Regions from separate parts of the Mesorhizobium sp. M0587 genome, predicted to be linked through region 3. Evidence: predicted binding sites of a transcription regulator. Region 3 holds the regulator's gene; each other region holds the start of a gene.
The links. Region 3 encodes LexA, which represses DNA repair genes until DNA is damaged. Its sites were predicted from a motif close to TGTTCNNNNTGTGTTCNG; they were not measured.

Region 1 (7,746 bases), on a different contig from region 3:
CGCCGGCAGGTCGATCGCCGGATTGTCGATGATGGCGATGGCGCCATTGCAGACTTCACTGAGATTGTGCGGCGGGATGTTCGTGGCCATGCCGACGGCGATGCCGCCGGAGCCGTTGACCAGGAGGTTGGGGAACCGCGCCGGCAACACTTTCGGCTCGCTGCCGGAAGCATCGTAGGTGTCCTGGAAATCGACGGTTTCCTTGTCGATGTCCTCCAGCATTTCATGCGCGACCTTGGTCAGCCGCGACTCGGTGTAGCGCATCGCCGCCGGCGGATCGCCGTCGATCGAACCGAAATTGCCTTGCCCGTCGATCAGCGGCACGCGCAGCGACCAGTCCTGCGCCATGCGCACCAAGGCGTCATAGATCGAGGCGTCGCCATGCGGATGGTATTTACCCATCACGTCGGCGACCGGACGCGCCGATTTCACATATTTGCGATTCCAGTGGTAGCCGCTTTCATGGGCGGCGAAGAGAATGCGCCGGTGAACCGGCTTGAGGCCGTCGCGCACGTCCGGCAACGCACGGCTCACGATCACGCTCATGGCGTAATCGAGATAGGAGCGCTGCATCTCCTCGATGATGGATATCGGCTCGATGCCGGTGGGGCCGCCGTCGGCGCCGCGCGGTGTCTTCTGGTCGGTCAAATCGGATCACAATCTAAACAGGAATCACTTGGTGCTTATATAGGAACCAACGCCGAAACTCCAACCTTCGCGGCACTTTTCCAGTGTCATTTTTTACGGGGATTTCAAAAGGATACCGCTGATTGCGACGATATGGCCACCACGCTTTTCGCCGCCGCCAGGGCAACAGCCGGCAATGAACCATTTCCCCCCAGCGAAAGCCGCGAGCATGATGGGTTGGATCCCATGGCTGCCTCCGCATGCACCGAGCGCTCGGGCACCCATTTCACGGGACCAGGGCAAGCGGGGTGCGGCCGAATGCGCCACGGCGGGCGCGATAATTGCCCGGCGTTTCTCCCATCACGCGCCGAAACCGGCGGTTGAAGCTCGACAGATCGTTGAAGCCGGACGCGAAGGCGATCGCCGAGACCGCGTCGTCTGATGTGCGCAACCGCACCGCCGCGCGGTTCAGCCGGGTCTTGAGCAGGAACTGGTGGGGCGTCATGCCGGCGACCTGCCGGAAGACGCGCAGGAAATGATAGGGGCTGGTCGCTGTCGCATCCGCAAGCGCTGAAAGCGAAACCGGCCCTTCGGCATCCAACTCGATCCGCCGCACCGCTTCGGCAACCCGCTTCTGGTCGCGGCGGCTCGGCTGGCGCCCAGCGCGCGCCGCGCTGGAGACCGTAGCCACGGCGGCACCCGCGATGCGCAATCCGAGTTCCTCGAAGGCGTCCCGGTCGCCTATCTCTCGCGCGGCCTCCGCCTCAGCCAGCAGTGGCGCCAGGGCCGGCAAAGGTGGCAGGCGCGGCGCTTCGAAAGCCAGATTGCTGGCGCCCGGCACGCCGGCCACGATCCGTTCCATATAGGCCGGCTCGAAGTGAAATGAGAGGCAGCGGTCGCCGCCGCCATGTTCGTGCCCGCATTCGTAGCATGTGCCGGAATTGCCGAGCAGCAGCGCGCCCGGCGCCAGCATCTCGGTGCCTTGTTGGGCGCGGTAGCGGAACGCGCCGCTGGTGACCGCCGCGATACAGAAATCCTGATGCGCCTCCTCGAACGGCCGGTCGCCGGCGCTGGCCGTGCAGACCACATCCGCCACGTGCCAGCCGGGCCCGGATGCGAGCGTATGCGTGGTCGCCGTCATGGCCGAATTATAGCAATTTTTCCCAAGCCCAGAACCCCGCCACCGCCTAGATTCCGGGTCTCCTGACAAGAAGAGACCGAAACCATGTTCGACCAATCTTCCTTTGCCGAGGCTTTGCACAGCCCGGGCCCCATCGACGGGCTTGCCGAAAAGCTGAACCTTTATGGTCGCTTCGTCGGTGCCTGGACTTTCGACGCCTCGCGCCACCTTGAAGACGGTACCGTGCTGACCGGGCGCGGCGAGGTGCATTTTGGCTGGGTTCTGGAGGGCCGCGCCGTCCAGGACGTCTGGATCCTGCCTGCCCGCGACGCCGGCCCCTCGCCCTCGCTCGGCAAATGGACGTTCTATGGCACGACGCTGCGGGTCTACGATCCCGGCGCGGATGCCTGGCACATCTTCTGGAGTGATCCGCGCAGCCAGTATTTTAGCCGCCAGCTCGGCCGCGCCGACGGCGACACGATCGTGCAAGTCGGCGCTGACGACACCGGCTCCTCCGTGCGCTGGAGCTTTTCGCGGATCACCGGGAACTCGTTCCGCTGGCTCGGCGAGCGCTCGCATGACAATGGCGCGACATGGCGGCTGGAGGTGGAATTCCTGGCGCGGCGGCAAGCGGAACTTGATGGCTAAAGGCGGTTCCGTAGCGATCCTTCGCGGACCGAGCTAACGCCGAAGCTGCCGATCTCCCCCCTCGTGGGGGAAGATGTCCGGTCCACCCTCCGCAGCTGTGCGGAGGACGGGCAGGACAGAGGGGGGCGCCGGCCCGCCGGCTTCCAAAAGGTTGAATTCCCGGGACATGAACAGCTTCCCTGGCGGTTCCCCCCGACCGGTCTTTGCTCTACCAATATCCTGGTGCGGGCTCTGCCCGGTGGGAGGGCCAGAGATGCCGAATTTCGACAGCCTGTTCAACGCCTTCGTCACCATTCTCGTGACCATCGATCCGCCCGGCCTGGCGCCGCTGTTTCTTGCCGTCACGCGCGGCATGAACCGCGAGGAGCGCCAGCAGGTGTCCGTGCGCGCCTCGGTCATCGGCTTCCTGGTGATGGCGCTGTTCGCGGTCGCCGGCGCCTCGATCCTGTCGGTGTTCGGCATCACGCTGCCGGCCTTCCGCGTCGCCGGCGGTTTTCTCCTGTTCTTCATCGCCTTCGAAATGGTGTTCGAGCGCCGGCAGGACCGCAAGGAGAAGATCGGCGACGTCGCCATAACCAAGGACATGATCCACAACATCGCCGCTTTCCCGCTGGCGATCCCGCTGATCGCCGGCCCCGGCGCGATTTCAGCGACGGTGCTGCTCTCCGGCTCGTTTCAGGGTTTTGGCGCGCAGGCGGCGCTGGTCGGCATCATCTTCGTCTGCCTCGCCATCACCTATCTGGTGTTCGTGCTGTCGGAGCGCATCGACCGCATCCTCGGCCAGACCGGCCGTTCGATCCTGACCCGCCTGCTCGGCGTCATCCTGGCCGCACTTGCCGTGCAGTTCGTCGCGGACGGCATCAAGGCATTGATGGTGGGGTGATGCCGCGACGGGCCGCCTGTCGACGGCGACCCTACTTCGCCGTCATATCGATCACTTCGAAATCGTGGGTGATCGCAGCGGTCTTGGCCAGCATCGCGGAGGCCGAGCAGTATTTCTCGATCGAAAGATCGATCGCCCGCTTGACCTTGTCGCTGGAGAGCGCCTTGCCCTTGACGACGAAATGCATGTGGATGCGGGTGAAAACCCTGGGCTCGGTTTCGGCCCGGTCGGCGTCGAGCTCGACCACGCAGTCCTCGACCGCCTCGCGGCCCTTTTCGAGGATATGCACCACGTCATAGGCCGAACAGCCGCCGGTGCCGATCAACACCAGCTCCATTGGGCTCGGCCCCGGCGTTTTACCTTCCGGTCCGAACGCAGTCCCCAGCACGACCTTGTGGCCCGTGCCGGATTCGCCGACGAAGGTGCGTTCCTCGACCCATTTGATGCGTGCTTTCACCTGAAACATCCTTTCGCCGCAACACTGTCCATGCCTGGGACTAGAGAAGAGTTCACGGGCCGCTACGCGCGACCCCGAAGACCACGTCGTGCATGACCCTGCCCGGCAACAGCGTGAAGATGCCGGCGCCGACCAACGCAAAGACATACAGCGCAATCATCGCCTTGCGGTGCTTGGCGACGCGGTGATTGCGTGCATGCCAGACCGCCAGCGGCACCGTGACCAGCACCAGGATCGACAAGAGATTGATCGGGCTGAAAGGGCCAAGGAGCCGTATCTGCTGGATCCAGAAACTCGAGATGGCGACGGCCAGCATCAGCGCCGCCCAGAGATAGCCCATCGCGCGGTGGCGCAGCGTGCCTTTCGGCAGCGCCAGCTGCGCGCCGCCTATCGCCAGCGCGGCAAAAGCCGCAAACGCATGCCATGGGATCGGAGGACGTGCCGATAGGAGCGGTCCGAGCGACATCGCGCCCTCTCCTCAGATGCCCGTCACGCCCGTGTCGATGCTCAGAACGGAATTTCGTCGTCCAGCTCGCGCGAAGAACCGCCGCCACCGCCGCCCTTGGAAGCGCCGCCGCCGCGATTGAAGCTTTCGCCCGGGCTGGACTGGCCGAAATCGGAGCCACGGCTGCTGCCGCCGGAATAGCCGCCGACCTGGCCGCCCTCGCCCTGTCCGCGCGCGTCGAGCATCTGCAATTCGCCGCGGAACTTCTGCAGCACGACTTCCGTCGTGTATTTGTCGGCACCGGTCTGGTCCTGCCACTTGCGGGTCTGCAGCTGGCCCTCGACATAGACCTTCATGCCCTTCTTCAAATACTGCTCGGCGACCTTGGCGATCCCCTCATTGAAGATGACGACGTTGTGCCACTCGGTCTTTTCCTTGCGCTCGCCGGAATTCTTGTCGCGCCAGCTTTCCGACGTGGCGATGCGGATGTTGACGACCGGCTCGCCCGAATTCAGGCGACGGATTTCCGGGTCTGCGCCGAGATTGCCGACCAGAATGACTTTGTTGACGCTACCCGCCATGATATTTCTCCGCGCTCGTCCGAAACAAATTTTTGTCGCAGCACCTTACAGGTTGCCGACAGTCGCCGCCTGCTAAGGCTGGCTTTTCCCACAAGGTTTTTGTTCTCTTTTCGTTCTACACGCATTACTGCCGATTGTCAAGGAATGGCAGCAATGCTGGAAGCCTACATATGGGTTTCAAAACAGCCCTTGCCAAACCAATAAGTATCGACTTATGCTTTTGTCATGATCGAAGCCGAGATTTTCCGAGCCCTGGCCGACCCTACGCGCCGCGCCGTCTTTGAGCGTTTGGCAACAAGCGAGATGAGCGTGTCGGAACTGCGCAGCGGCATGACGGTGTCGCAGCCGGCCGTGTCGCAACATCTGGCGGTTTTGCGCGGAGCCGGCCTCGTGACCGAGCGGCGCGCCGGCCGCAACGCCTATTATCGCGCCGATCCGCGGGGGCTTACACCCCTGCTCTCCTGGATCGAACGCTACCGGGCCTTCTGGCCGGATCGCATCGAAAGGCTGAAGGCGGTTTTGAAGGACATGGACCAATGAAGCACGAAAGCCAAACGGAAGCCGCTCTCGATGCGATCGAGTTCGAGTACGACCTCGCCGAGCCGCCGGAAAAAGTATGGCGGGCGCTGACGGTGCCGGAACTGCTCGCGGCCTGGATGATGCCGAACGATATCAGGCCGCAGACCGGCAGCCGTTTCGCTTTCGCCGGGCCGGAGGCTGCGATCGAATGCGAAATCCTTGACGCCGAACCCGAACGGCTGCTGCGCTATTCCTGGCGCGAGCAGCCGGGCGATGCCAGGCAGGACGCGCTCGACAGCATCGTAACCTTCACGCTCGCCCGCACCGTTTCCGGCGGCACGCATCTGCGCATCGTCCATGACGGCTTTGCCCGCAAGGCAATGCCCGCTGTTGCCACGGCGGGTGCCGGATGCCGGCTTTCGCTGGGACTGCGCGGGCCCGCGAAACCCGTCGCCGCGAACACATCTTTGCCGATGCTGCGCGCGGCCTGACCAGGACAATGGAGAAGATTATGAGCGGTGTTGCCAATCTGGTGCCGATGGTGATCGAGCAATCGAGCCGCGGCGAACGCGCCTTCGACATTTTCTCGCGGCTGCTGCGCGAGCGCATCATCTTCATCAACGGCGAGATCAACGACGACACCTCGGCGCTGGTCTGCGCACAGCTTCTATCGCTGGAATCGGACAATCCCGACAAGGAGATCTCGCTCTACATCAACTCGCCGGGTGGCGTGGTGACCAGCGGTTTCGCCATCTACGACACGATGCAGTACATCAGCTGCCCGGTGTCGACCGTCTGCATGGGCTTTGCCGCTTCGATGGGATCGTTCCTGCTGATGGCGGGTTCGCCGGGACGCCGCATTTCGCTGCCCAACGCCACCATCCTGCTGCATCAGCCGCTGGGCGGTTTCCAGGGCCAGGCCTCCGACATCCAGCGCCATGCCGAGCGCATCGGCCAGACGAAACGCCACATGACCGAACTCTATGCGCAGCATTGCGGACGCAGCTACGAAGAGGTCGAGCGAACGCTGGACCGCGACCACTTCATGACCGCCCGCGAAGCCCAGGCGTGGGGCATCGTCGACCACGTCTTCGACACACGCAAAAAGGCGGCGTGAATCCGGTTGCCGAAGATTTGACGATGGCTGTCTGGTTCCGTCGGCGCCACATGACTATAAATGAGGAATGGCCTACCTTCTTCCGTCCAGAACTTCACACCGCATCGCCATTGCGATGCTCGCCATTGCCGGCCTGGTGTCCGGCACGGCACGCGCCGAAGACAACTCGCCACGGAAAGGCGCCCTGCCCGGCGTGAGCAGCGAGTATCGCATCGCCAGGCCGGCTCCGCAGCCCGAGTCCGACGACGCGTTCCCCAGCAACGGCGACGGCCAGTTCAAGATCGGCGACACGGACGTCAGGATTTCCGGCAGCATCACTGTCGATGTCGGCGCAGGTTCGATCAAGCCCTCCAACCGGTGACATCAGCCGGAGGGTTTGCGATTCATCTTCTCAAGGTCCGCGCTATTGGGCGGGCACGCTTTTGGAGATCATCTCGCCTAAAAGAATAGCCCCGCCGTGCTTTGCGCAAACGGACGGGGCTTCTCTGGATTTAAAATCCAATCTCTTGCCGGGAATATACTGCCGGCGTTTGATTTCGGATGCTTCGCGGTGTTCAGCCGACGATCCGACTAGCAGTCTCTGATTTTAACGGTACGGCAGGTTCATGGTTTGCCTGGCGGCGAAACCGCCAACTCTTGGCACTTATGCCCGCCGCGGCTCCATCGCGATGTGGAGCCCTTTGTGATGGTCAGGTGGCGTCATGCTCCGCTCCTTTGTCCATTGCGTCCTGTCGTCGTCCCGAAGCTCAAATCGCAAATGCCTGCGGCGTCTCGCAGGCCGCCCCTGGGCGGCGAGGCCATCGAAAGACGGCCGGCTTCGGTTGACGTCTGGAGTCTGCCCCCCTCTGTCGGGGACGTCAACCGTTCAAATAGGCTGATTAAAAAATGTGATCGAACCTCATGCACCAGGGCTCCATGCACAGCTTTTGTCAGGAGCATGTTCGGCCTTTGTTCTTTCTGCTTGCCCCTTCGCGCGAAAGACGGTTAAACGCTTCTGTCGGGAGTTGTGGCGTCTCTCGACGTGGCGGCAAAAAAACCTACATAAGGGATGGCCGGGAAAAGCCCGCCAATCCCACGAATTCCAGATCTGAGGCGGCGACCGGCTATGGCCGACCATAAATTTCTTTCCATTCGCGGGGCGCGCGAACACAATCTCAAGAACGTCGATCTCGACCTGCCGCGCGACAGCCTGATCGTCATGACCGGCCTGTCGGGCTCCGGCAAGTCGTCGCTCGCCTTCGACACCATCTATGCCGAAGGCCAGCGCCGCTACGTCGAGAGCCTGTCGGCCTATGCCCGGCAATTCCTCGAAATGATGCAAAAGCCGGACGTCGACCAGATCGACGGCC
Region 2 (7,746 bases), on a different contig from region 3:
GATATAGAGCTTGTTGGAGCCGAGCAGCACCGTCTCCGTCCAGGGAAACCAGGTGCGCGGCATGTCGATGACGACATTGTCGAAATAGGCCGAGACGAGATCCAGCATGCGCACCACGACATCGGTCTTGAACGAACGCATTTCCGCCGGTTGCGTCGGCGCCGCCAGAACACAAAGTCCGCTGGCGTGCTTCGACAACATGACGTCGAGCAGTTGCCGGTCCAGGCGTTCGGGCTGGTTTTCGATCTCGGTGATGTCGAAGCGTGGTTCCAGATCGAGATATTCGGCGCAGGCCCCCTGCTGGAAGTTGAGGTCGACGACGCAAGTTGAGGCGCCGCGCGTTACCGAATGATGCAGTTGGAACGCCGTCTGCAAGGCCAGCGTCGTGGTGCCTACGCCGCCCGCGGCCGGCATGAAGGTGTAGATCTGCGATTCGGTGTTTTCCTCCCGCCCGGGCCCCTGCAGTGCCCGTACCACCGAGCGCACGAGGTCGGCGGTGGTGATGGGCTTGACCAGGAAATCCGCGACCTTGAGCTGCACCAGGATGCGCGCCGCGGCGGCGTTGAACTCTTGGGTGACGACCACGACCGGGGCCTTGCCCTCTAGCCGGCGCATGACGCGCTGCAGGGCGTCGATCTCGTCCAGCCTTGCCGCATCCATGTCGACGATAATGGCACCGAAGTCGGTCTCCTGGATCTCACCGCGCAATTCGGTGAGATTCTTGTCCACCGTCGACAGCTGGATAACCTCGGAGGCGGCGAATGCGGTCCGCGTGTCCTGCACGAAAGCCCCGTCGGTCGATACGAGCAGGATCTTCTTGGTCTTGATGCCGTTTGCCATTCTGCCTGCCTGTCGATCGTCGCCTGTTGGATTGTCCGTTAAATCAGTCGCTTGTGGAGGACTGCGATGCCTTCGCGGCAGCCGCCTGGTCGGGCGTGACGGCAGCGGCGTTGCCCCGCTGCGCGGGCACAAGCAGCCGCGTGTTCTGGACGCCGTATTTCCAGGGGTCGACCATCTGCATGACGGTGTTGGCGGCCTGCGCGTCACCAGCGCCGGACGTCATCCCTTCGCTGCGCACATAGTCATCGCTGGTGCAGCCGGCGGCGAAGCCGGCAAAGAGCAGGGCGATGCTCGATCTCAAGACCATACGCATGACTTCAGTCCTTCGGCAGGTCGAGGAAATGACCGGCCGTGGTGGCCGCCGCGGGTTGCGTGACACGGCCATCGGCCAGCGCGACTGTGCGGCCGGCATCGGAGCCCTTCACTTCCTCGGTGTTGTTGAGGAAGTAGTCGACATTGCTGGCCGGCTGGGTGCCGTCTGTCGGCTCCGCGAGCTTCTTCGACGGATCGACCGGCTTGACCAGATAGGGTGTGACGATGATCACCAGATCGGTCTCGCGCCGCTGATAGGATTTCGACGAGAACAGCGATCCAAGCACCGGCATCTTGCCGAGGCCGGGAATGCGGGACGTGGTGATGTCATTTTGCGATTGCAGCAAACCGGCGATCATGAAGCTTTGGCCGTTCTTCAGGTCGACCGAGGTCCTGGCGCGGCGCACGATGAAGCCGGGCACCGAGATGGTACCGATGTTGTAGGAGGCCGACGCGTCGATCGAGGAAACTTCCGGCGCGATGTCGAGGCTGACCAGCCCGTCCTTGAGCACGGTCGGCGTGAAATCCAGGCTGACGCCGTATTTCTTGTAGCTGACCGAGATCTTGCCGTTCTCCTCGGAAACGGGGATCGGGAATTCGCCGCCGGCCAGAAAGCTTGCCGTCTCGCCGGAACGAGCGATCAGGTTCGGCTCAGCGAGCCGACGGGCAAGGCCGCGCTCTTCCAGCGCCTTGATGGCGATGTCGATCGAGACGCCATTCGACAAAAGTTTGCCGATGATCTCGCCTGTCCCTGCCGCCGTTATTGACCCCGCGGGCAACGCAACATTGCGCCCACCGATGCCATAGGCGAAATTGGCGGCGTATTTGGCGCCAAGGTCCTGGCTCGCCTGGCGGTTGATCTCGACGAAGCGGACGTTGAGCTGGACTTGCTGCGACGACGAGATGTTGACCGAGTTGATCACTTCCTCGGTGCCGGAAAAGCGCGTCGCGATCTTGTTTGCCTTTTCGGCGGCGACCGCGTCATCCGCCTCGCCCGACAACACGATGCGGCCATTGGCCGAGCCGACCTTGATCCTGGCGTCCGGCACGCTGGCGCGGATGGTGTTCGCCAGTTGGTCGGTGTCGAGCGTCACCTCGATGTCGACGGTGCCGACGAGCTGCTTGTTCTCGTCGAATAGCGCGATGCCGGTGGTGCCGAGATTGTTGCCGAGCACATAAAAGGATTTGTCTGTCAGCGGATTGACGTTGGCGATCTCCGGATCGCCGATGACGATCTGGTAGAAGGCCGCACTGGTCATGATGGTCTTGGGCTTGCCCTTGGCGACCTTGATCGACGCATTCCTGGTCGACGAGACATGGACGACGTCATTGTCCGCCTTGGCCGGGCCGGCGAAGATGCCGGCCGCCGCCATCGTCACCGCCATCGCCAGGGCACGCACGAAACGCGGCCGGCTTGCCATTCGATATTGATGTTGCCTGAACATTGTTCCCGTCCCGTCCGGTCCCCACCGGTCCTGCTCTGGTCCACTCAGGAACCTGATATTCCTATTTCTGGTCCCGCGCAGGAACCTGATATTCCTCGGCCTTCGTGCCACGCGTCACGATGACCGTCTTGAATTTCGGTTTCTCCGGCTCCTTGGTCATCGCCTCGAACAGCGAGCCGGCCGCTGCCTGGGCCTTGGCGGCCACCGATCCGCCGAAGGAAGAGATGGTGGTGACGCCGTCCCTGCCCTCGCCGCCTTCGCTGGCGGAACGAAGCGACAGCGACAGCGTGCCGACGGTGCGGGCAAGCGCAACTTTCTGCGCACCTTCGGTCGTCACCTCGAGCGTCACGGAGTTGGCGACCTGGGGCGTCGTCTGGCGCTCGTCGGCGCCCTGCCCGACGCTGAGCACCTTGGCGTCGGCGACCACGATCTCGGAGGTTATCGTCGAACCGGCCGCCCCTTGCGCGTTCTTGGCCACTTCCTGGATTTCGCCGGCATCGCGCGTCAGCACGACATCGACACGGTCGCCCGGCGTGACGAAGCCGCCGACACCGGCGATCTCGTCGGTGCGGATGGTCACCGCCCGCATGCCGGGCGTCAGCATGTTGGAGAGCGTCGCGCGGCCGTTCAGCCCCGACAATTTGGTGAGCAGCACCGGTTCGTTGACCTCGATCGGCGACAGCACCACGCGGCCGCCCTCCCCGAGCAATCCGTCGATGGTGGCAAAGGCGCCCTGCGGCAGGGAATCCTGCGGCCAGGGGATTTCGTTGAGCTTGGCGCGCTCGAGTTCCATCCCGTAGCGCAATGGCGCATTCGCGACCACGATGGTCTTGAACTCGATCGTGGGCGCGGCCGGAGCGGCGATCGACGCGGTTTTCTCCTGGGCATCGGCCTTGGCCTGGCTCTTGACCCAGAAATCCGCGGCAAAGATCGAGATCGCGCCGAAAACGGCGGCGATGCCGATCATCGTAATGGCCTTGCCCCTCACGCCGAAACCCCTGATGCCCATCGTTTCTTGTTATGTTGGGTTCACATTGGGCGGCATTGTTAAAGAATCAGGAATCCCGCGCGGCGGTGTCAGACCTATTTCAGCCCGCTTGGTTATCGAATGGTTTTAGGATAAGAGGAGGTAAATCCCCGAACGTAACAGGAACCTCCGTCGCCTGGCGCCGAAAAGCGTGGCAGTATCGGCGAGTGATTCGCAGCACCGGACCCTATGGCAGGCATGGACGACAACAACGATCTTTTCGGCAGTCTGGAGAAGCAGCCGGCTCGCACGCCGGCGCGCCCGGCGGATCCGCTCGTGCAAGCCACGAAGCGTCCTGCCGCGATCAGGGATGGCAGTGAAGGCTACAGCGCCGCCGACATCGAGGTGCTCGAAGGCCTCGAGCCGGTGCGTCGCCGGCCAGGCATGTATATTGGCGGCACCGACGACAAGGCGATGCACCATCTCTTCGCCGAGGTCATCGACAATTCGATGGACGAGGCGGTTGCCGGCCATGCCACCTTCATCGATGTCGAGCTTTCGGCCGACGGCTTTCTGACCGTCACCGACAATGGCCGCGGCATTCCGGTCGATCCGCATCCGAAATTCAAGAAGCCGGCCCTCGAAGTGATCATGACGACACTGCATTCGGGCGGCAAGTTCGACTCGAAGGTCTATGAGACATCGGGCGGCCTGCACGGCGTCGGCGTCTCCGTCGTCAACGCGTTGTCCGACCATCTCGAGGTCGAAGTCGCGCGTGGTCGTCAGCTATACCGCCAGCGTTTTTCGCGCGGTATCCCGGTGAGCGGTCTGGAGCACCTCGGCGAGGTCCATAATCGCCGCGGCACCAAGACCCGCTTCCACCCCGACGAGCAGATTTTCGGCAAGGGCGCGGCCTTCGAGCCGGCGCGCCTCTACCGCATGACGCGTTCGAAGGCCTATCTGTTCGGCGGCGTCGAGATCCGCTGGACCTGCGATCCCTCCCTGATCAAGGAAAAGGATCAGACACCGGCTAAGGCGGAGTTCCATTTTCCCGGCGGCCTGAAGGACTATCTCAAGGCCTCGCTCGGCGACGAATTCCAGGTGACGCGGGAAATCTTCGCCGGAAAAAGCGACAGGCAAGGCGGCCATGGCTCGCTCGAATGGGCAGTGACCTGGTTCGGCGGCGACGGCTTCATCAACTCCTACTGCAACACCATTCCAACGGGCGAAGGCGGCACCCACGAGGCCGGCTTCCGCAACGTGCTGACGCGGGGGCTGCGCGCCTATGCCGACCTCGTCGGCAACAAGCGCGCCTCGATCGTTACCTCCGAAGACGTCATGATCTCGGCTGCCGGCATGCTGTCGGTGTTTATCCGCGAGCCGGAATTCGTCGGCCAGACCAAGGACAGGCTGGCGACGATCGAGGCGATCCGCATCGTCGAAACCGCGATCCGCGATCCGTTCGATCATTGGTTGGCCGACAATCCGCAAGAGGCCTCGAAACTGCTGGAATGGGTGATCGCGCGTGCCGACGAACGCGTCCGCCGCCGCCAGGAAAAGGAAGTGTCGCGCAAGAGCGCGGTGCGCAAGCTGCGCCTGCCCGGCAAGCTCGCCGACTGCACGCAAAATGCCGCCGCCGGCGCCGAGCTCTTCATCGTCGAAGGCGACTCGGCCGGCGGCTCGGCCAAGCAGGCGCGCGACCGCGCCAGCCAGGCAGTGTTGCCCTTGCGCGGCAAGATCCTCAACGTTGCCAGTGCCGGCAACGACAAACTGGCCGCCAACCAGCAGATATCGGACCTGACCCAGGCGCTGGGCTGCGGCACGCGCTCAAAATATCGCGACGAGGATTTGCGTTACGACCGGGTCATCATCATGACCGACGCCGACGTTGACGGCGCCCACATCGCCTCGCTGCTGATCACCTTTTTCTATCAGGAGATGCCGGCGCTGGTGCGCGGCGGCCATCTCTATCTCGCGGTGCCGCCGCTTTACTCGATCCGCCAAGGCGGCAAGGTCGCCTACGCCCGCGACGACGCCCATAAGGACGAGCTTCTGCGCACCGAATTCACCGGCCGCGGCAAGGTCGAGCTAGGTCGCTTCAAGGGCCTCGGCGAGATGATGGCCTCGCAGCTCAAGGAAACCACCATGGACCCGAGAAAGCGCACGCTGCTCAGGGTCGATGTGATCGATGCCGAGGCCGCGACCAAGGATGCGGTCGACGCGCTGATGGGCACCAAGCCGGAGGCGCGCTTTCGCTTTATCCAGGAACGCGCCGAGTTCGCCGCGACGGAAGTGCTGGATATCTAGCCGCCAGCCGGTCTAGCCTGCGCTTCTGATGCGGAGACCAGCATGTGACCTGGGCACGGCTGAAAACCTATTTCGAGACGAGGCTCAGTGGGTTGACGCAGCCGACGCGCTCGGACTGGATTTTTGCCCTGCGCACCGTTTCGGCCGGCCTGATCGCGCTTCTGGCCGCCTATGCGCTGAAGCTCGATCATCCGCAATGGGCGATGATGACGGTGTTCATCGTTGCCCAGCCGGTTGCCGGCATGGTGCTGGCGAAGGGGTTCTACCGGTTGCTCGGCACGCTTGCCGGCGGCATCGCGGCGATCGGCATCACCACGGTCTTCGGCGCCAATCCCTGGGTGCTGGTGACGGCGCTTGCCGTCTGGATCGGCATCTGCACCCTCGTCTCTTCGCTGCTGCGCAATCCCGAAGCCTACGGCGCCGCCCTTGCCGGCTACACCGCGATGATCATCGGTCTGCCCGCCTTCGGACAACCGCATGTCGTTGTCGACCTCGCGGTCGCGCGCTGCGCCGAGATCGTGCTCGGTATCGTCTGCGCCGGCCTGACCAGCCGGCTCATCCTGCCCAAACTGGCCAGCGACGCCATCATCTCGCGGCTGAAACGCTGCATTCTCGATCTCGCCACCTATGCCGGCGGGGCGTTCTCCGGCGGTGACCCGGCAACGCTCTCCGGCCTGCATCGAAAGCTCGTCGCCGACACCCAGACGCTTGGCGAAATGCGCGCCTATGCCAGGCTCGAGGCGCCAAGCTTCGCGCCGCGCGCGCATCCGGTACGCCGCACCATCGGGCAACTGCTTTCGGCGCTATCGGCGGCACGCGCGCTGCATGCGCACGCCGCGCCGAAAAACGCGGCACTCATTCCGGTGCGTTCGGAGTTGCAGGCCCTCGTCGGCGAACTGGCAACCAAGCCCGGCGCATTGAACGATACGTCGCCGTGGATAGCACGGCTCGACGCGATTGCCGGCAAGGCCCGGCAAATGCCCGATGCCTCGGCCGACCAGGGTGACGACAGGGTCGGCACCATCACTCGCCTCATCATCGCCGCCGATTTCGCCGAAGCGCTAAAACAGGTGTTGCGCGGCCTCGATGCCTTGCGCGCGCCTGTCACACGCCCGACCCGCGACAGCCGGCAGCCGGCGCTGGTGGTGCACCGCGACTACCCCGGGGCATTCCGCAACGCCGTGCGCGCCGCCCTGGCCACGTTGCTGGTCGCCGCCTTCTGGCTGACGACGAAATGGTCGGAAGCGGCCGGCACCGTCATCCTCGTCGCCGTCGTGTCGAGCCTGTTTGCCGCTCGCCCCGACCCGGTGCAGGTGTCCTGGGGCTTCTTCAAGGGAACGCTGCTGGCGTTCCCCTTTGCCTTCCTGGTCGGCCAGATCGCGCTCCCCGCCCTGCCCGGTTTCGGCTGGTTCACACTGTTTGTGGTGCCGATCCTGGTGCCGGCGGCATTGGCCATGGCCAATCCGCGCTTTGTCGGCGTGGCGACGGCCTTCGCCATCAACTTTCTCGCCTTCCTCAGTCCGCATCAGGCGATGACCTACGACCCCGGCCCGTTTCTTGCCGGCTCGGCGTCGATCCTGGTCGGCATCCTGCTCGCGATCGCCGTCTTCATCGTCGTGCTGCCCGCCGACCCATTGCGCGCCGCCAGCCGCATCGTGCGCGCCATGCGCCAGGATCTGGCGCGGCTTTGCCTGCATGAGCGCGTGCCCAGGCGTTCCGCCTTCGAGAGCCTCGCCTATGACCGGATCAACCAGCTGATGCCGCTGGTGCAGAATTCCGGCAGAAAGGGCGATGCGGTTCTGGGTGGCGCCGTCGCCGCCGCCACGGTCGGCCTGGAAATCCTGAGGCTTCGCGGCGCAAGCCAGGACCACGCGA
Region 3 (7,746 bases):
CTCGATCATTTCCTTCCACTGCGCGATCCAGCCGACGGTGCGGGCGACCGCGAACAGCACGGTGAACATGGTGGTGGGGAAACCCAGCGCCTTCAGCGTGATGCCGGAATAGAAGTCGACGTTCGGATAGAGTTTCTTTTCAATGAAATAGGGATCGGTCAGCGCGATCTTTTCCAGTTCCATGGCGATGTCGAGCAGCGGATCGTCCTTTATGCCGAGCTCGCCCAGCACTTCGTGCGCCGTCTTCTGCATGATCTTGGCGCGCGGATCGTAATTCTTGTAGACGCGGTGGCCGAAGCCCATGAGCCGGAACGGATCGTTCTTGTCCTTGGCGCGGGCGATGAACTCCGGGATATGATCGACATGGCCGATCTCGCCCAGCATGTTGAGCGCCGCTTCATTGGCGCCGCCGTGGGCCGGGCCCCACAGGCAAGCGATGCCGGCGGCGATGCAGGCGAACGGGTTGGCGCCCGACGAACCGGCGAGGCGAACGGTCGAGGTCGAGGCGTTCTGCTCGTGGTCGGCATGCAGGATGAAGATGCGCTCCATGGCGCGCGCCAGCACCGGGTTGATCTTGTATTCCTCGCACGGCACGGCGAAGCACATATGCAGGAAGTTTGCCGCGAAGTTCAGCTCGTTCTTCGGGTAAATGAAGGGCTGGCCGATGTGGTATTTGTAAGCCATGGCCGCGATGGTCGGCATCTTGGCGATCAGTCGCATGGAAGCCACCATGCGTTGGTACGGATCGGAAATATCAGTGGAGTCGTGATAGAAGGCCGACAGCGCGCCCACCACGCCACACATCACCGCCATCGGGTGCGCGTCGCGGCGGAAGCCGGTGAAAAAGCGCGACATCTGTTCGTGCACCATGGTGTGGCGTGTCACGCGGTAATCGAAATCATCCTTCTGCGCCTTGGTCGGCAATTCGCCGTAGAGCAGCAGATAGCAGACCTCGAGGAAGTCGCCGTGTTCGGCCAACTGGTCGATCGGATAGCCGCGGTGCAGGAGAATGCCGGCGTCGCCGTCGATGAAGGTGATCTCGGACTCGCAGCTCGCGGTCGAGGTGAAGCCGGGATCGTATGTGAAGGCGCCAGTGGTGGTGTAGAGCGTGGCGATGTCGATGACATCGGGCCCGACAGAGCCGCTTCGCACCTTGAATTCATGAGTCTTGCCGCCGAATTCCAGCTTTGCCGTGGCCTCTTGGGTTTTGCCGCCAAATTCCAGTTTTGTCGCAGCTTCGGTCATTGCAAACTCCTTTTTGTTTCCTCATGCCGGCAAAGGCAAATTGTGCAAGCGACACGTCGAAATCACCGCAATGCCGCTTATTCGCCACCGCATTTCAGGAGGTGCGTGCCAGATTGGGCCAAGGCCTAATGTTGCACTGCGAAACCCGCCTTTCAATGCCAATCTTCTTGGTCCAGTTTGCTCCTAATCGATTTGATCTTCTATGCGCGCGAGGCTTTCCTCGCGCCCGAGGACGGCAAGCACGTCGAACACGCCCGGCGAAGTGCTCTTGCCGGTCAGGGCGGCGCGCAAAGGCTGGGCCACGGCGCCCAGTTTGTAGCCGCCGGCCACTGCGTAGTCGCGGATGGCGGCCTCCGCCGCGGCGGCGGTCCAGTCGCCTGACAGCGCGTTCAAAGCTTCGTGAGCGCCGCGCAGGATCTTGCGGGCATCGGCGTTGAGCAAAAGCGCCGCCTTGTCGTCGACCGGCAGCGGCCGCGCCGCAAACAGGAAGGCTGCGCCGTCGACGAGCTCGACCAGCGTCTTGGCGCGCTCCTTCAGGCCCGGCATTGCGGCCAGCAGCTGCGCCTTGTTGCGGTCGTCGAGGCGCGCGGCCATCGCCGGGCCGCCTTCGAGATAGGGCAGGGTGGCGATGAAGATGTCGAACAGCTCGGCATCATCCATGCGGCGCATATGGACGCCGTTCAACGCCTCCAGCTTGGCGAAGTCAAAGCGGGCCGCGCCCTTGTTGACGTCGCCGATATCGAACCAGGAGATCATGTCCTTGATCGACATGATCTCGTCGTCGCCATGGCTCCAGCCAAGGCGCGCCAGATAGTTGAGCAACGCCTCCGGCAGATAGCCCATGGCGCGATAGGCCTCGACGCCGAGCGCGCCGTGCCGCTTCGACAACTTGGCGCCGTCGGCACCATGGATCAGCGGAATATGCGACATCGAAGGCACGTCCCAGCCCATGGCGTCGTAGATGACCGTCTGGCGAGCGGCATTGGTCAGGTGGTCGTCGCCCCGGATGATATGCGTGACGCCCATGTCGTGGTCGTCGACGACGACGGCATGCATGTAGGTCGGGTTGCCGTCCGAGCGCAGGATGATGAAGTCGTCGAGATCCTTGTTGGGAAAGCGTACCTCGCCCTGGACGCGGTCGTGCACCACCGTCTCGCCTTCCGTGGGCGCCTTAATGCGAATTGCGCCCTTGGCGCCGGCAGGCGCTTCCGACGGATCGCGGTCGCGCCAGCGGCCATCATAGCGCGGCGGCAGGCCCTTGGCCCGCGCTGCCTCGCGCATCGCCTCCAGCTCGGCGGGCGTCGCATAGCAATAATAGGCCTTGCCCATGCGCACCAGCTCCTCGGCCACTTCGCGATGGCGCGGCGCGCGCTCGAACTGTGACACAGGCTCGCCGTCCCAGCTAAGGCCAAGCCAGGAAAGCCCGTCGAGAATGGCCGTGGTCGCAGCCTCGGTCGAACGCTCCCTGTCGGTGTCCTCGATGCGCAGCAGCATCGTGCCGCCGGTGTGCTTCGCGTACAGCCAGTTGAACAGCGCCGTGCGCGCGCCTCCAATGTGGAGGTAGCCGGTGGGCGAAGGGGCAAAACGGGTGACGACCTTGTCGGACATGGAGCTCTCGGAAACCATCTGAAGCGGGGTGCGGTGCGCGGGCTTTCGCGCGTTGCGCGTTCATGTAGCATAGGGTGTCGAGGGCGCAAGGGGCAGACCCGATGGCTGGACGAGGCTGGAGCTCGGATCAGGGCGAGGATGCTGTTGCCGGCGTCAGCGAACGGTCCCTGTTTGCAACGCCCCAGCCTGTTCCGCTGCCGTCGTTATCGCCGCTCGTGCAGGCTCCCGGCAGGCAACCGTTGCCGGTGGATATCCCAGCGCCAATTCCGCCCACGGACGCCGGAAGGATTGTGCGCGTGCGCCGGCGGATCGGCCGGGTTTCACTGCCGCGCCTGCGCCGCGGCATTGCAACGGCGGCGGCTCTGGAACTCGACCGCGGCATAGGTTTCCTATTGGTGCCGGTCTGTCTGGCGAGCGGAGCGATCGGCTATTTTTCGCTCGCGGCGGAGCCTGACCTTGCGAAACTTGTGGCGCTGGTCATGCTGACGGGGCTCCTAGCTCTGGTCTCGCGTTCCTGGCCCAAAACTCACCTGTGCCTCATGGCGGCGTTCCTGTGCGCGGCTGGCTTGCTTGCCGCGAAGGTCGAGACGTGGCGGACCGCGACCCGGATGCTGGGCTCCGAAATCTCGACGCAAGTGACAGGCCGTGTCGTTTCGGTCGACCGGATGGAGACTGGCCGCATCCGATTGACCATCGACGTGATGTCGACCGCCCGGCCGATACTGCGCTATGCGCCGGAGCGCGTCCGGCTGTCGGCACGCAAGATACCGGCCGAACTGACCGCCGGTTCCCTGGTCACCGGCTATGCCAAGCTGCTTCCGCCGACAGGCCCGGTGCGGCCGGACAGCTACGACTTCTCCTTCGACAGCTATTTCGCGGGCATCGGCGGCAGCGGGTTCTTTCTCGGCAATCCAAAAATCGTCGCCACAGGTGACGATGGCATGCCGCTGTCGGCCCGCCTTTCCTCGGCGGTGGAAACCGCCCGCGAAGGCATCGCCGATCACATCAGGGACATTGTCGGCGGTGCCGAAGGCGAGATCGCCGCGGCGCTGATCGTCGGCGTGCGCGCCGGCATTCCTGACGAAATCAACGAAGCGATGCGCCGTACTGGCATCTATCACATCATCTCCATTTCCGGACTGCACATGGCGCTGGTCGCAGGCACCATCATGGGCCTGCTGCGCGGCGTCTTTGCCCTGTTCCCGGATTTTTCAGCGCGTCGGCCGGTCAAGAAATACGCCGCCGTGGCGGCACTTTGCTCGATTGCCGCCTATCTTGTCATCTCGGGCGTCGTCGTTGCCGCCGAGCGCAGCTTCATCATGCTGGCGGTGATGCTGATCGCGGTGCTGTTCGATCGGGCGGCGCTGACCATGCGCAACCTGGCGATCTCGGCGATCGCCGTCATCGTGGTGTCGCCGCATGAAGTGGTCGGCCCGAGTTTCCAGATGTCTTTCGCCGCGACCGCCGCGCTGGTCGGCGCCTATGCCGGCTGGGCGGATCACCGTGCGGGAAAGACCAGACCGCCACCGCCGAAGCGATCCCTGCCGGGTTTCCTGACGCGAAAACTCCTGCTGGCGACCGGCGGACTTGCCATGACGTCGATCATCGCCGGCGGCGCCACGGCACTTTTCGCCATCTGGCATTTTCAGCGCGTGTCGCCGCTCAGCCTGTTCGCCAATCTGGCCATCATGCCGATCGTGACGCTCGTGATGTTCCTGGCCGTTGCCAGTGCACTGTTGATGCCGTTCGGGCTGGATGGGCCGTCCCTTTACCTGATGGGCAAGGGGTTGACTGTCATGATCGCCATATCAAGCTGGATTTCCGAGCGTTCGCCGGTCGATGCCGTCGGGCTGATTTCGCAGCAGTCGGTGCTGTTGGTGACCATTGCCCTCGTCATCGCGACAATGGCAACGACATGGCTGCGGCTTGGAGCACTTCCATTCGCGCTCGCCGGTCTGTTGATCGTCGGCGATACGCGCACGCCGGATGTGCTGATCTCGGAGGATGCGCGGCTGGTCGCACTGCCGATCGGCGGCGGCGAACTTGCGGTCAGTCGGGCACGCCCGAACGAATTCACCGTCGACAACTGGAAACGCGCCCTGACATCCGAAACCATCGTCGTGCCGGAAATCTTCACCGAAGGAGACGGCGAATTCGACATCGCCGATTCCATCGGGCTGCCGCCGGGATCACCTTTCTATTGCATATCAGGCGTCTGTCTCGCCAGGCACTCATCGGGTGCAATCATAGCGCATGTCGAAGACCGCAAGGATGCGTGGAAAGCCTGCGGTTTCGCCGACCTGATCGTCATCAATGATGCAACGGCATATGACCCCTGTCACAACCCGCTGGTGCTTGTCGTCACCAAGCGGCAACTCGCCCGCAAAGGCAGTGCGGCCGTCTTCTTCGACCGCCAATCGGCGATCGCACCAGCGACAATCAGCTTCGCCGTGGACAGCCCATACCGGCCTTGGCACACGCAACGCAAATTTTCACGCGAGGCGAGGGGGCTGCCGCCCTACAACAAACCCGACAAGCCAGCGGTAAAACCGCAGCCGCCTCAATAGCGTCTGATCAGCCCGACCAGTTTGCCTTGCACCTTGACCCTGTCTGGCCCGAAAATGCGCGTTTCATAGGCGGGATTGGCTGCCTCGAGAGCAATCGAAGCTCCCTTGCGGCGGAACCGTTTCAGCGTCGCTTCTTCTTCATCCACCAGCGCTACGATGATTTCGCCAGGGCTGGCCGTGTCGGCGTTGCGGATGATGACGGTATCGCCGTCGAAGATGCCGGCCTCGATCATCGAGTCGCCCTTGACCTCGAGCGCATAGTGTTCGCCACCCATGATCATGTCAGGCGGCACCGAGATCGAATGCGTCTGATGCTGTATGGCATCGATCGGCACACCGGCGGCGATACGGCCCATCACCGGGATCGACACCGCGGAAACCGCATCGTCGTCATTGCCAGCCGATGACATCCGCGATTGCGCCGGTTTGATCTGGCGGCCGAGGCTGCCTTGCCCAAGACTGCCCTGGATGACGCTTGGCGAGAATTTTTTTGCCGCATTGAGGCCCGGCGCGATCGAATCCGGCAGCCGCAGCACTTCCAGCGCCCGCGCCCGGTTGGGCAGCCGGCGAATAAAGCCGCGCTCCTCCAGCGCCGTGATCAGCCGATGGATACCGGACTTGGAAGCGAGATCGAGCGCTTCCTTCATCTCGTCGAAGGAGGGCGGAATGCCGCTTTCCTTGAGTCGTTCATGGATGAACATCAGCAGTTCATGTTGCTTGCGTGTCAGCATGGCGGCCCCCAAGACATTGAACAACGGGTTTGAATCAGAATCAGAAAAACAAACCCAGAACAAACACTATCTGTTCCAGTTGTGTTCCGCAACTGTTTAAAGTTTAATGAATTTGTTAAGGCTGCGGAAACGAAGTGGCCTCCCGCAACCGGCATCCCAAAGGCGCGGTCCGCCGTCAACGCGCGCTCGGGCCCATTGAAATTGTTTCGGTTAATGGCCTGTGGGCCGATCGATCTCCACTTTTGGCATAATCCCGCAAGCTGTGTTGCCGACAGATGCCGGGTGCGTTTCGGCGGGTCGAAAAACCTCCGTCGCTCGTGAACGAAACGAAGCCAAAATGCCAACTGCGTGCCAGAAAGCGGCCAGGCACCGTAGGACGCGAAGGGCCGCTTTTTTGCTCGTTGCTTACCGCTCGCTTGACGAAACCGTATAAGAGTATACGGTTTGTGAGGAGGAACATGAATGATCACGCCGAAGCAGGCAGCGCGCCGCGCACGGATAGAGCATGCCGCCTACGCGGTGCTCCGGGAAACCGGCTACAAAAGCGCGTCCCTGCTTGCCATCGCCAAGCGGGCATCGGCGTCGAACGAAACCCTCTACAACTGGTACGGCAACAAGCAGGTGCTGTTTCGATCCCTGATCGAAGCCAATGCGGGAGAGGCAAGGAAGCTGCTGGAGGACGCCCTTCACCAGGCTCGCGATCCCCTCGAAACCCTGGGCTTGCTAGGGCCGGTCTTGCTGACCCTGGTGACGGGCGACAAGGCGGTGGCGCTCAATCGCGCCGCGGCGGGCGACGTCAACGATACAGGCACGCTTGGCCAATCGATCGCGCAATTCGGCCGCAACACCATAATGCCGCTTGTTGGCGACCTGCTTCGAACCGCAAGTCGGGACGGCCTGATCGCCTGTGACGATCCTGCCGAAGCCGCCGACATCTACGTCCGTCTTTTGATCGGCGATCTTCAGGTTCGCCGGATCGTCGGGGTCCTGGAGGAACTGCCTCCGCCGGAAGTCGAGCAAAGATCGAACAGGGCGCTCACCCTGTTCTTGCGCCTCTATGCGCCCGACAGGGACGGCCGGTCGTCGACAGCCGCCGACAGGAGTACACGATAATGATCGCGGTTCCCTACCTGTCCGCCCTTCTGTCGCTCCTGCCGGGAGCTTGGTTGCGACCTGACGTCTGATTTCAACCAGCCTTGCCCCGGCCGCGGGCGCACTCTTTTCAACGGGGAACATCGTGACCATGAGCAGAATTCCCGATCTGGCAGCGATCGAGGCGATGGACGCCGCGGATCCGCTGCGTGCCATGCGCGATCGCTTCGTCTTGCCGGAAGGGGTGATCTACCTCGACGGCAATTCGTTGGGTGCTGCTTCTCCCGCCGTCTTCGAGGAACTGAACAAGGCCGCGACACAGGAATGGGCGCAGGATCTCATCCGTGCCTGGAACACCGCCGGCTGGTTCGACATGCCGGTCGAACTCGGCGATCAGCTCGGGCGGCTGATTGGCGCCGCGGCCGGCCAGACGGTGGTCTGCGATACCACCTCGATCAACATCTACAAGGTGCTGCATGCCGCACTCGGCATGCGGCCGCACC
Region 4 (7,746 bases), on a different contig from region 3:
TTCTCTCCAGCGTTCCATCTTCGCCGTAACTCACTGGCCGCACGACGGCGCGAATAGCTGGCAATCAAAGGTGGCCAACAAGATCCACCAGATGACTGGCATTCGAATCCCCTCGTCAAGCTACAAGGTAAGGGGATGAGGATTGTTTTCCGTACGCGCGTTGCGCCGGACGGCGTCCATGTAGAAGCGCAGCAGAAGGGATTGCTTGGACGAAGGAATGTCCCGCCGGCGCAGTGGGAAACCTTCAGCGGCGCTGAGTCCGTCGCGGCGCGCATGATCTTGTCGGCGGCGGCCAGACAGGAGGCTCGCGAAGAGCCGGCTTCGGTGGTGTTGTCCCACGCTGCCGTGACTGAATTGCCGGCATCGATTGCCAGCACGCTTGGAATAGCTCCGTTGGCCCATCTCTCGGCAACGCTCTCTTTCGAGGACAGGATTGATTCGGCGACCGGACGAATCCGCGTTCGCTGGTACGACGCGAATACCCGCCCCGTTCTCGGAATCCGCACCGGAGCTTTCGTGACGGTCGGTGAGGACATGGGGAGGCTGACCGGTGCATTGTTCCGGCTGACAGAGGCCATTGAATCCTACAATGCGAGCGCAGGGCAACCGATCGAAGTTCGCATCGGTCTGTGGCAACCGGTACAGGAAGCGTTGCGCGAGAGCACGGGACTTGAGGTCAAATCCGACCAATATCTCTCCAGCCTTACGATCTATCAGGCAGGGTCCTTCGCGCTCGATGTCAGGGAAACGTCAAACGGCCCCGACTTTACGCCCGTCCTGATGAGCCGAGGCAAGGCGGCAACCCTCGAGGATGTGGCGCCCGCCGTCGAAGGTGATGAGGACGAACCAACGGGGAAGCTTCGCGACGAAATTGCCGACGCGCTTCTGCCGCCGGAACTGCAACAGAAATTTGTTTCCGAGCGCTACGAGGCCAACGGCCACACCCACAATGCCTATGTCCTTGGGCGCAATGTCTTCGTCGTCCTTGATCCTGATCTGAAGCAGGCGCTGGATGTGGTCCGAAAGATGCGCTCCGCTCCACGGGAAGCGCGACGGGCCTTTATCCGCAACCCTCGACCGGCGCTCTCGGAAGCGCTGGGCGGGGAGGCGGCCGATGCCGTCGCCGCGTCGCTTTTTGTCGAGACACAACAATATTCCGAACGCGTTCTCGGCCTTGGCGTGTGGGAAAGGCCAGCGCTTCCCTGGTTGCAGAATAAGGCGGGTCAGTGGCTGCCAGAAGGTTTCGCGCTGAAGTTGCGCGACAAGACCCTCATCTTCAGCCAGGAGGGCGTGGAGCAGCTGTCGCACGAGGTTCAGGCCGCCAAGGTCGAAGGACACGAGACCGTCGCCGTTATGGGGACGGACTATTCCGTATCCGGGGTCGAGGGCGCGCTTGCTCACATTGCGCCAGTTGATTCTGCTCCGGTCGGCATCGACCAAACGGGGGAAGAACCCGGCCAGACCGCAAGCGATGAGGTACTGACACAAGACGACAGGCAAGTCCTTCTCATCAGGCAGAATCTGGAAGACGCCGACTATGTGCTTGCTGCTCCTAGGCGGATTGCATCCATTCCGCTGGAAGTGCCATCAGCACTGATGGGGAGCACCAGGGCAAAGCCGCACCAGCAAACGGGATTGTCATGGTTGCTCAATGCATGGGTGGCGGGGCGACCGGGTGTGCTATTGGCCGACGACATGGGTTTGGGAAAAACGTTTCAGGCTTTGGGCTTTCTGGCCTGGACCAGGGCGAACCGGAAATCTCAAGCAGCATCGCTGACGCCGCTGCAGCGAGGCCCGATCCTGATTGTTGCACCGACGGCGCTTCTGAACAACTGGATCGCCGAGGCAGAACAGCATCTTGCGCCGGATGCGCTGGGAGACAGGATGGATGCGTTCGGACCGGGATTGAAGAGGCTGAAGCGGCCACGATCGGAATCCTGGTCTCCCGAGGACTCCCTCGACACAGACGCCTTGAAGCGCGCCGATTGGGTCCTGACCACATACGAAACCCTTGCCGACAATCATCGCGCTTTCGCGCGGGTTGGCTATTCGGTCGCGGTGTTCGACGAAATGCAAAAGGTGAAGGATCCACGCACTATCAATACTCATGCCGCCAAGGCGATGAACGCCGATTTCGTGTTGGGGCTGACGGGAACGCCCATCGAGAACCGGCTCGAGGATCTGTGGTGTATCATGGATAGAGTGGCGCCCGGATTTCTAGGCGACCTCAAGAGATTTTCCGAGGCTCATACCGAGGACCAGCCGGATAATCTCAGGGCGCTCAAGCACAAGCTCGACGAGCCGCAGGCCAACGGGCCACCAATGATGCTTCGTAGAATGAAGGAAAACCACATAGAGGGGCTGCCTGAAAAGAAGATCATGTCCTACGAGACGCACATGCCCGGTGCACAAGCGGAGGCCTATATGGAGGCCGTTCGCTCCGCCCAGGCAGGCGAGCGCTCGCATGGAGCGATGCTCAAGGCGATTCACGCGTTGCGCGGGATTTCCCTGCATCCCGAAGGAGCCAGGGAGGTCGATCCTTATGACAGCCAATCGGCAGCGACTTGGCTCGGTCAGTCCGCACGGCTGACACGGGCGATCGAAATCTTGCGGCAAGTCAAATCAGCGGGCGATAAGGCGCTGATCTTCATCGAAGACCGTGCCGTTCAGAAAGCCTTCGCTGGAGTTGTCGTCACTCTCTTCGATCTGCACGCCGAACCGACAATCATCAACGGTGAAGTGCCCGGCCATCGGCGACAGGAATATGTCAAACGGTTTCAGGAGGCGCAAAAGGGCTTCGATCTACTGGTGCTGTCCCCGAAGGCGGCCGGAATTGGCCTCACCATCACGGCGGCGAACCACGTCATTCATCTTAGCCGCTGGTGGAATCCGGCGGTTGAGGATCAGTGCAATGACCGTTGCTATCGCATCGGGCAGGACAAGCCGGTGACTATCCATCTGCCGATAGCGATTCATCCAGTATTGGGCGACGCGTCCTTCGACGTCACGCTGGACCGCCTCCTGAGCCGAAAGCGTTCGCTTTCGCGCAACATGCTGGCGCCGCCCGTGTCGGATGGAGATTTGGGCGCTCTATTCGGGGCCACCATCTCGACGCATTGATCCATCCGATCCCTCACATCAGAGTAAGCAAATGAAAGCGCTCATCGTTCGAGAGCCATGGATCGATCTGATCCTGGATGGCCACAAGACGTGGGAGCTGCGAACCCAGCCCACCTCGATCCGCGGGAGGATCGCACTCATTCGTAAAGGCAGCCGAGAAATCGAAGGCGTAGTTAAACTCGTCGACGTCCTGCCGCAATTGTCAGCGTCCGGCTTGGCAGATTCCATCGAGTTTCACGGTGTCCCGTCGAGCAGACTTCAAGAGGTGACGCAAGCTGGCTGGTTGACACCATGGGTACTGGTAGACGCCCACCGGTTTTCTGCGCCCGTTCCTTTCACACGTCCCTCCGGGCCCGTTACTTGGGTCGATCTGGATGTCGAAACCATGCGTGCCGTGCAACAGCATTCGGCTATCTTAAATCGGTCGAACGCCGCGACAGTGCAGGCGGTGTCCGTTGCATTGCCCCCTTCAGCGTCTCGCCGATATGCAGAGGAGAAATTCGATTCTTCTCCCAGGTCATCTGGCAAGGAACCGCAAATATCCCCCTCCCTCGAATCCAAGCTCGTGCTAAAGGCTGAAGAGCTCGGCTTCGCCGTCAAGCCGCGCAGAAGTCCGCAGACCAAGATGCTTGAACTGTCGGTCACTACACGGAGGGGCAAGCGCTTTGTCTTCGTCGACCGGATGCCGAAGTCCGAGCCGCAATTCAGGGTATTCCTCCCGCCGGAGGTGGACAAGAAGGCTGAAACCGCAATCGATGGAATTCCTGGCGTTGAGCGATTCAGGAATGGTAGATCGGGCCATTATGTGTTCAGACACAGCGCTTTTCGCGCATTCGCCCCATATGAGGGTCAGGAGCCTGAAGCGCATGGCTGGTTTGTGTCCGCGCTCCGAGCGGAATCCGCATTCGGAGCCATCCTTCAAGCCGTTGAGGTCGCTTGAACGCGGAGCGCTACAAGAGACCCGCTTCCGTCAGATACGGCGACGGGTTGGCGGGTTGGTCTCCAATCCTTCCACTAAGCGTAATCATGAGACGGCGCTTTGGTCTTGTCATGGCCACATAGAACAAGCGTCGCTCACTCTCCTTGGCTTCTGCCGTTTCCGCCCGGCGCAAGGGCCAGATGCCATCATTGGCATCAAGTATGACGACGGTATCGTATTCCTTGCCCTTCGCGCGCAACGCTGTCATCAGATGAACTGGTCGGCGCCACAGTTCGTCGGCAGCGCCTGAAGCGTCCTCCTCGCCCGGCAGCCGAGCAAGCGTATCGCGTGCGCTGTCAAGATCATCAATAAAACGCTGGAAGTCGTCCTCATAGCGTCCCGCAAATTCCGCCAAGTAGAGGAAGGGCGGGTCGGTGTAGAATATGTCTTCCTGCGATTTGCCATAATCCTGGTTGAGCCCCGCAAAGCCCGCACCCAATGCCGCGATTGCATCCCTTACCGTCGGCGCATCCAAGAGGTCGCGCAGCACCCGGCAGAAAACGAGGCCGGCGGCCCCATCCTCGTTGAGGCCTTTCAATGATCCGCGGTAGGCTGCTATCGCATCGAGCGCGTCGCTGTAGCTTTTTGGTCGGCTCGTGCGCAAATGGGCGGCCAATGCTTCTCGTTCCGCCTTTTTCAACGGATACCGTTTCACCAGGTCGCAAAGCTTGACAATGTCGTCCACAAGCGCAGGCGGCCTGAAATTGGCTCGCGCCATTGCACATGTCTGCAGTGCATGCCGCAGCTTTTCAAAGGCACCACTCATGAAAATCTGAAGATCCTCAGCTGCACAAAAGGGCAAATCCTCGCTCGCCATCAAAACCTGATACGGGATAAGTTGCGCGCGTTTGCGGGAAAGAATGGCAAGCTTCGCATTTGGTCTGTTGCTTGCGAGGAAAGACCGCACTTCATCCATCACAGCATCGATGGATTCGACGAACCTGTCGCTCCTCACGATTTGGACCTCTGCATCTGCCGTTTGCATCGCAACGACGCGCTTATCTTCTCGACGCTTGTTGTTAACGATCAGCTTTTGTGACGCCGCTACAAGATTTCTGGGGCAACGATAATTTCGTTCCAGGATGTGGGTCGAAAATTCACGATCGAAATGTTGATCAGGTTGCAGGATGTAGTGAGGCGTCGCCCCCCGCCACTCGAAGATGGCTTGGTCATCATCCCCCACGATCGTCAAGTCAGCCTTGTGCAGATCGACGATTTTTCGGACGAGGTTGAGGTCAAGCGGATTGATGTCCTGGAATTCATCCACGAGTACCTGTGTGTACCGCGAACCGCCGGTGGGAAAGCGATCCTCCGCAATCTGCCGGCGCAGATCCAGGAACGCGACATATTTCTGATCTTCCAATGAAAAAAGAGCCTGCCCAATCATCGTCTGACAACTGTCGACCCAAAACGGCAGCACATCTTCGATAAAGGATTCAAGGCGTTTGTCGGCCAGTATCTCGCATTCGGCCAACTGGTCGATTAGATTTTGGATTTGCCAAAGCAAGCCCAGACGCATGAGGTAGTCCATCTGGTCGTGGGCCGCCCAAATGCTCGGAGCTTCATGGTCAAAGCCTAATGATTTCAGTCGTTCAATCAGGCCGTTCAGAATCTTGTCAACAACGTAGGGCTGCGCCTCCATAGCCTTCTCAATCCGTGGGAATTTGCGCCAGACGGGCTGCAATGTATTTCGCACGCAACCTGACTTTTCGAATTCGCTTACCAGCAGGCGCGGGCTGTGATGATTGGCGCGTAGCCTTTTGAAGCCCCAGCCGTTCAGAGTCACCACCTCGACAGCACCCGCCATAAACGCGAAATCGGGGTTTGAAAGTCGTGCGCGAAGTTCGTCACGCGCGGCTCGCGTGAAAGTCACGACAAGGAAACGTCCTTTCGAATCCGCTCGGCGATACAGCTCTGCACACCGCCATAAGAGAGATTGTGTCTTACCGCTGCCAGCAGGAGCAAGGAGGCGCAGATTGCCCCCGGGGGCCTTACAGAACCGCTGCTGAAATTCGTCAAGTTGCTGATCGGAGACGTCAATTGGCCTGGTCGGAATAGCTTGTGCGTCAGCCATGTTAGTGTTCCCAAACTGAGGCGATGGTCTACAGAATCTATTGACTTCAGCTTGCAGTCTGCCCCGTGGACCGCAGCGTGAGCAAGTTTCGAACACGGAGCGCGACAGCGCAGTTGCAAGCTCAAGCTGTGGCTCTACTCGAAGGCTAAGACCGGGAGGTCAATGCTGACGCGTCATAGGCAATGGGATTTCCGAGCACATCTCAAGATATCTGCAGAACGCGTTGGCAAGCTGGATTTGTCGTGGTGTCTTACACTCCGCTTCGAACACCTCCGGTGCCGCAACGAGGATCGACAGGCATTTGGCCCGCGATGTCGCAACGTTGAAGCGGTTCAGGCTGTAAAGGAATTCCATGCCTCGTGGAGCATCTGCGTGCGTTGACGAAGCCATCGAATAAATTGCGATCGGCGCCTCCTGACCCTGAAACTTGTCCACCGTACCGACTCTGGCGCCGGGCAAGCGCTGCTGGAGTTCGAAGACCTGCGCATTGTAGGGCGTGATGATCAGGATATCGTTGAGGGTGATGGGCGCTTCTTTGCCTTCCCTGTTGATCCAACGCGTATCAGACCGCAGCACGTGATCGACGAGACGATGAATGGCCTCTGCCTCTTCAGGTGAGGAATTCTGATTTCCCCGGTGGGCGATAGGTAAGTACCTGAGGCCGGATCCGTTTATCGGACCGCTTGAGATGATCTGGCCCTCAAGACCATGTCTCGACCTCAGCTTGCCCTCATAAAACAGTTCCGACGTGAATGCGCAGAGATCCGGATGGAGCCGCCATGTCTCTTCGAGGAAGAGACCCTGGTTGGCGGCAATCGTTTTCTCGCCATCAAGGATATGGTTCAGCGCCGACACATCGGTTCCGTCCGGGTGACTTCCCTGCATCGGCTGATCCAGCTGCTGAGGATCGCCAAGCAGGACAACCGTGTGAGCTGCCTGCGAAATCGCCAGCACATTTGCCAGCGACATCTGAGCCGCTTCGTCCACGACGAGGACATCGACTGATGCAAATGCATCGGCCCGCGACCAGAGGAAGCTCGTCCCCCCGGCGACCTTGCATGACCCGCTCAACGCGCCATACACGTCAGCATTGCTCTTCGCGAAAACCAAGCGATGCTGATTGGATTCCATTTCCTTCGGCTTGACGATGCAGGTCAGGTCGACGCCATGCTCGTCGGCTGCCTCGATGACCTTGTCGATCAGGTTCCTGATGACCTTGTGGCTGTTTGCGGTGATTCCGACAGTCTTACCTTCGCGAACTAGCGCGCATACCATCCGCGCGCCAGTGAACGATTTTCCGGTGCCGGGAGGACCTTGTATTGGGAAGATGCCGCCATCGAAGAGCGTGGCAACCCGCATCGCTGCGGCCAAGCTTGTCTCCCCATCAATCTTGATCGGCTCACCCCGCAGGCGGGGAGCCAGGCGCAGCAGCAGATCGCGCGCCGCACAAAATGGCCCATCGCCAGCCAGCCCGTGGTCCACCACGTATTCGCCGATGCGCACGAGGGAATTGGCCTGTTCATCAGAGCCGAAAGTCTTGGAGCCGTAGACCGCCTGGGGATGAACACCAGCG

Region 1: a site for LexA is predicted at 4,862-4,879, ahead of NKI49_RS07605 (single-stranded DNA-binding protein). Genes of this name have one in related genera too.
Region 2: a site for LexA is predicted at 3,735-3,752, ahead of parE (DNA topoisomerase IV subunit B). Genes of this name have one in related genera too.
Region 4: a site for LexA is predicted at 6,251-6,268, ahead of NKI49_RS24785 (UvrD-helicase domain-containing protein). Genes of this name have one in related genera too.

Annotation. Positions count from the first base shown of each region.
Region 1 is NZ_JAMYQP010000006.1:62,076-69,821, forward strand. Features, by position in the region: gene gyrA (DNA gyrase subunit A) at 1-648, opposite strand, end outside; gene NKI49_RS07580 (helix-turn-helix transcriptional regulator) at 914-1,768, opposite strand; gene NKI49_RS07585 (hypothetical protein) at 1,853-2,395, shown strand; gene NKI49_RS07590 (MarC family protein) at 2,649-3,278, shown strand; gene NKI49_RS07595 (OsmC family protein) at 3,310-3,735, opposite strand; gene NKI49_RS07600 (DUF2306 domain-containing protein) at 3,788-4,201, opposite strand; gene NKI49_RS07605 (single-stranded DNA-binding protein) at 4,243-4,761, opposite strand; gene NKI49_RS07610 (ArsR/SmtB family transcription factor) at 4,987-5,301, shown strand; gene NKI49_RS07615 (SRPBCC family protein) at 5,298-5,771, shown strand; gene NKI49_RS07620 (ATP-dependent Clp protease proteolytic subunit) at 5,792-6,397, shown strand; gene NKI49_RS07625 (hypothetical protein) at 6,465-6,758, shown strand; gene uvrA (excinuclease ABC subunit UvrA) at 7,503-7,746, shown strand, end outside.
Region 2 is NZ_JAMYQP010000006.1:195,719-203,464, forward strand. Features, by position in the region: gene NKI49_RS08165 (CpaE/TadZ family protein) at 1-840, opposite strand, end outside; gene NKI49_RS08170 (hypothetical protein) at 884-1,153, opposite strand; gene NKI49_RS08175 (type II and III secretion system protein family protein) at 1,158-2,597, opposite strand; gene cpaB (Flp pilus assembly protein CpaB) at 2,659-3,585, opposite strand; gene parE (DNA topoisomerase IV subunit B) at 3,823-5,871, shown strand; gene NKI49_RS08190 (FUSC family protein) at 5,916-7,746, shown strand, end outside.
Region 3 is NZ_JAMYQP010000060.1:3,164-10,909, reverse strand. Features, by position in the region: gene gltA (citrate synthase) at 1-1,245, opposite strand, end outside; gene gltX (glutamate--tRNA ligase) at 1,429-2,853, opposite strand; gene NKI49_RS31050 (ComEC/Rec2 family competence protein) at 2,955-5,420, shown strand; gene lexA (transcriptional repressor LexA) at 5,414-6,151, opposite strand; gene NKI49_RS31040 (TetR/AcrR family transcriptional regulator) at 6,614-7,264, shown strand; gene kynU (kynureninase) at 7,395-7,746, shown strand, end outside.
Region 4 is NZ_JAMYQP010000033.1:686-8,431, reverse strand. Features, by position in the region: gene NKI49_RS24800 (EH signature domain-containing protein) at 1-139, shown strand, start outside; gene NKI49_RS24795 (DEAD/DEAH box helicase) at 136-3,120, shown strand; gene NKI49_RS24790 (ASCH domain-containing protein) at 3,152-4,060, shown strand; gene NKI49_RS24785 (UvrD-helicase domain-containing protein) at 4,071-6,173, opposite strand; gene NKI49_RS24780 (DEAD/DEAH box helicase) at 6,333-7,746, opposite strand, start outside.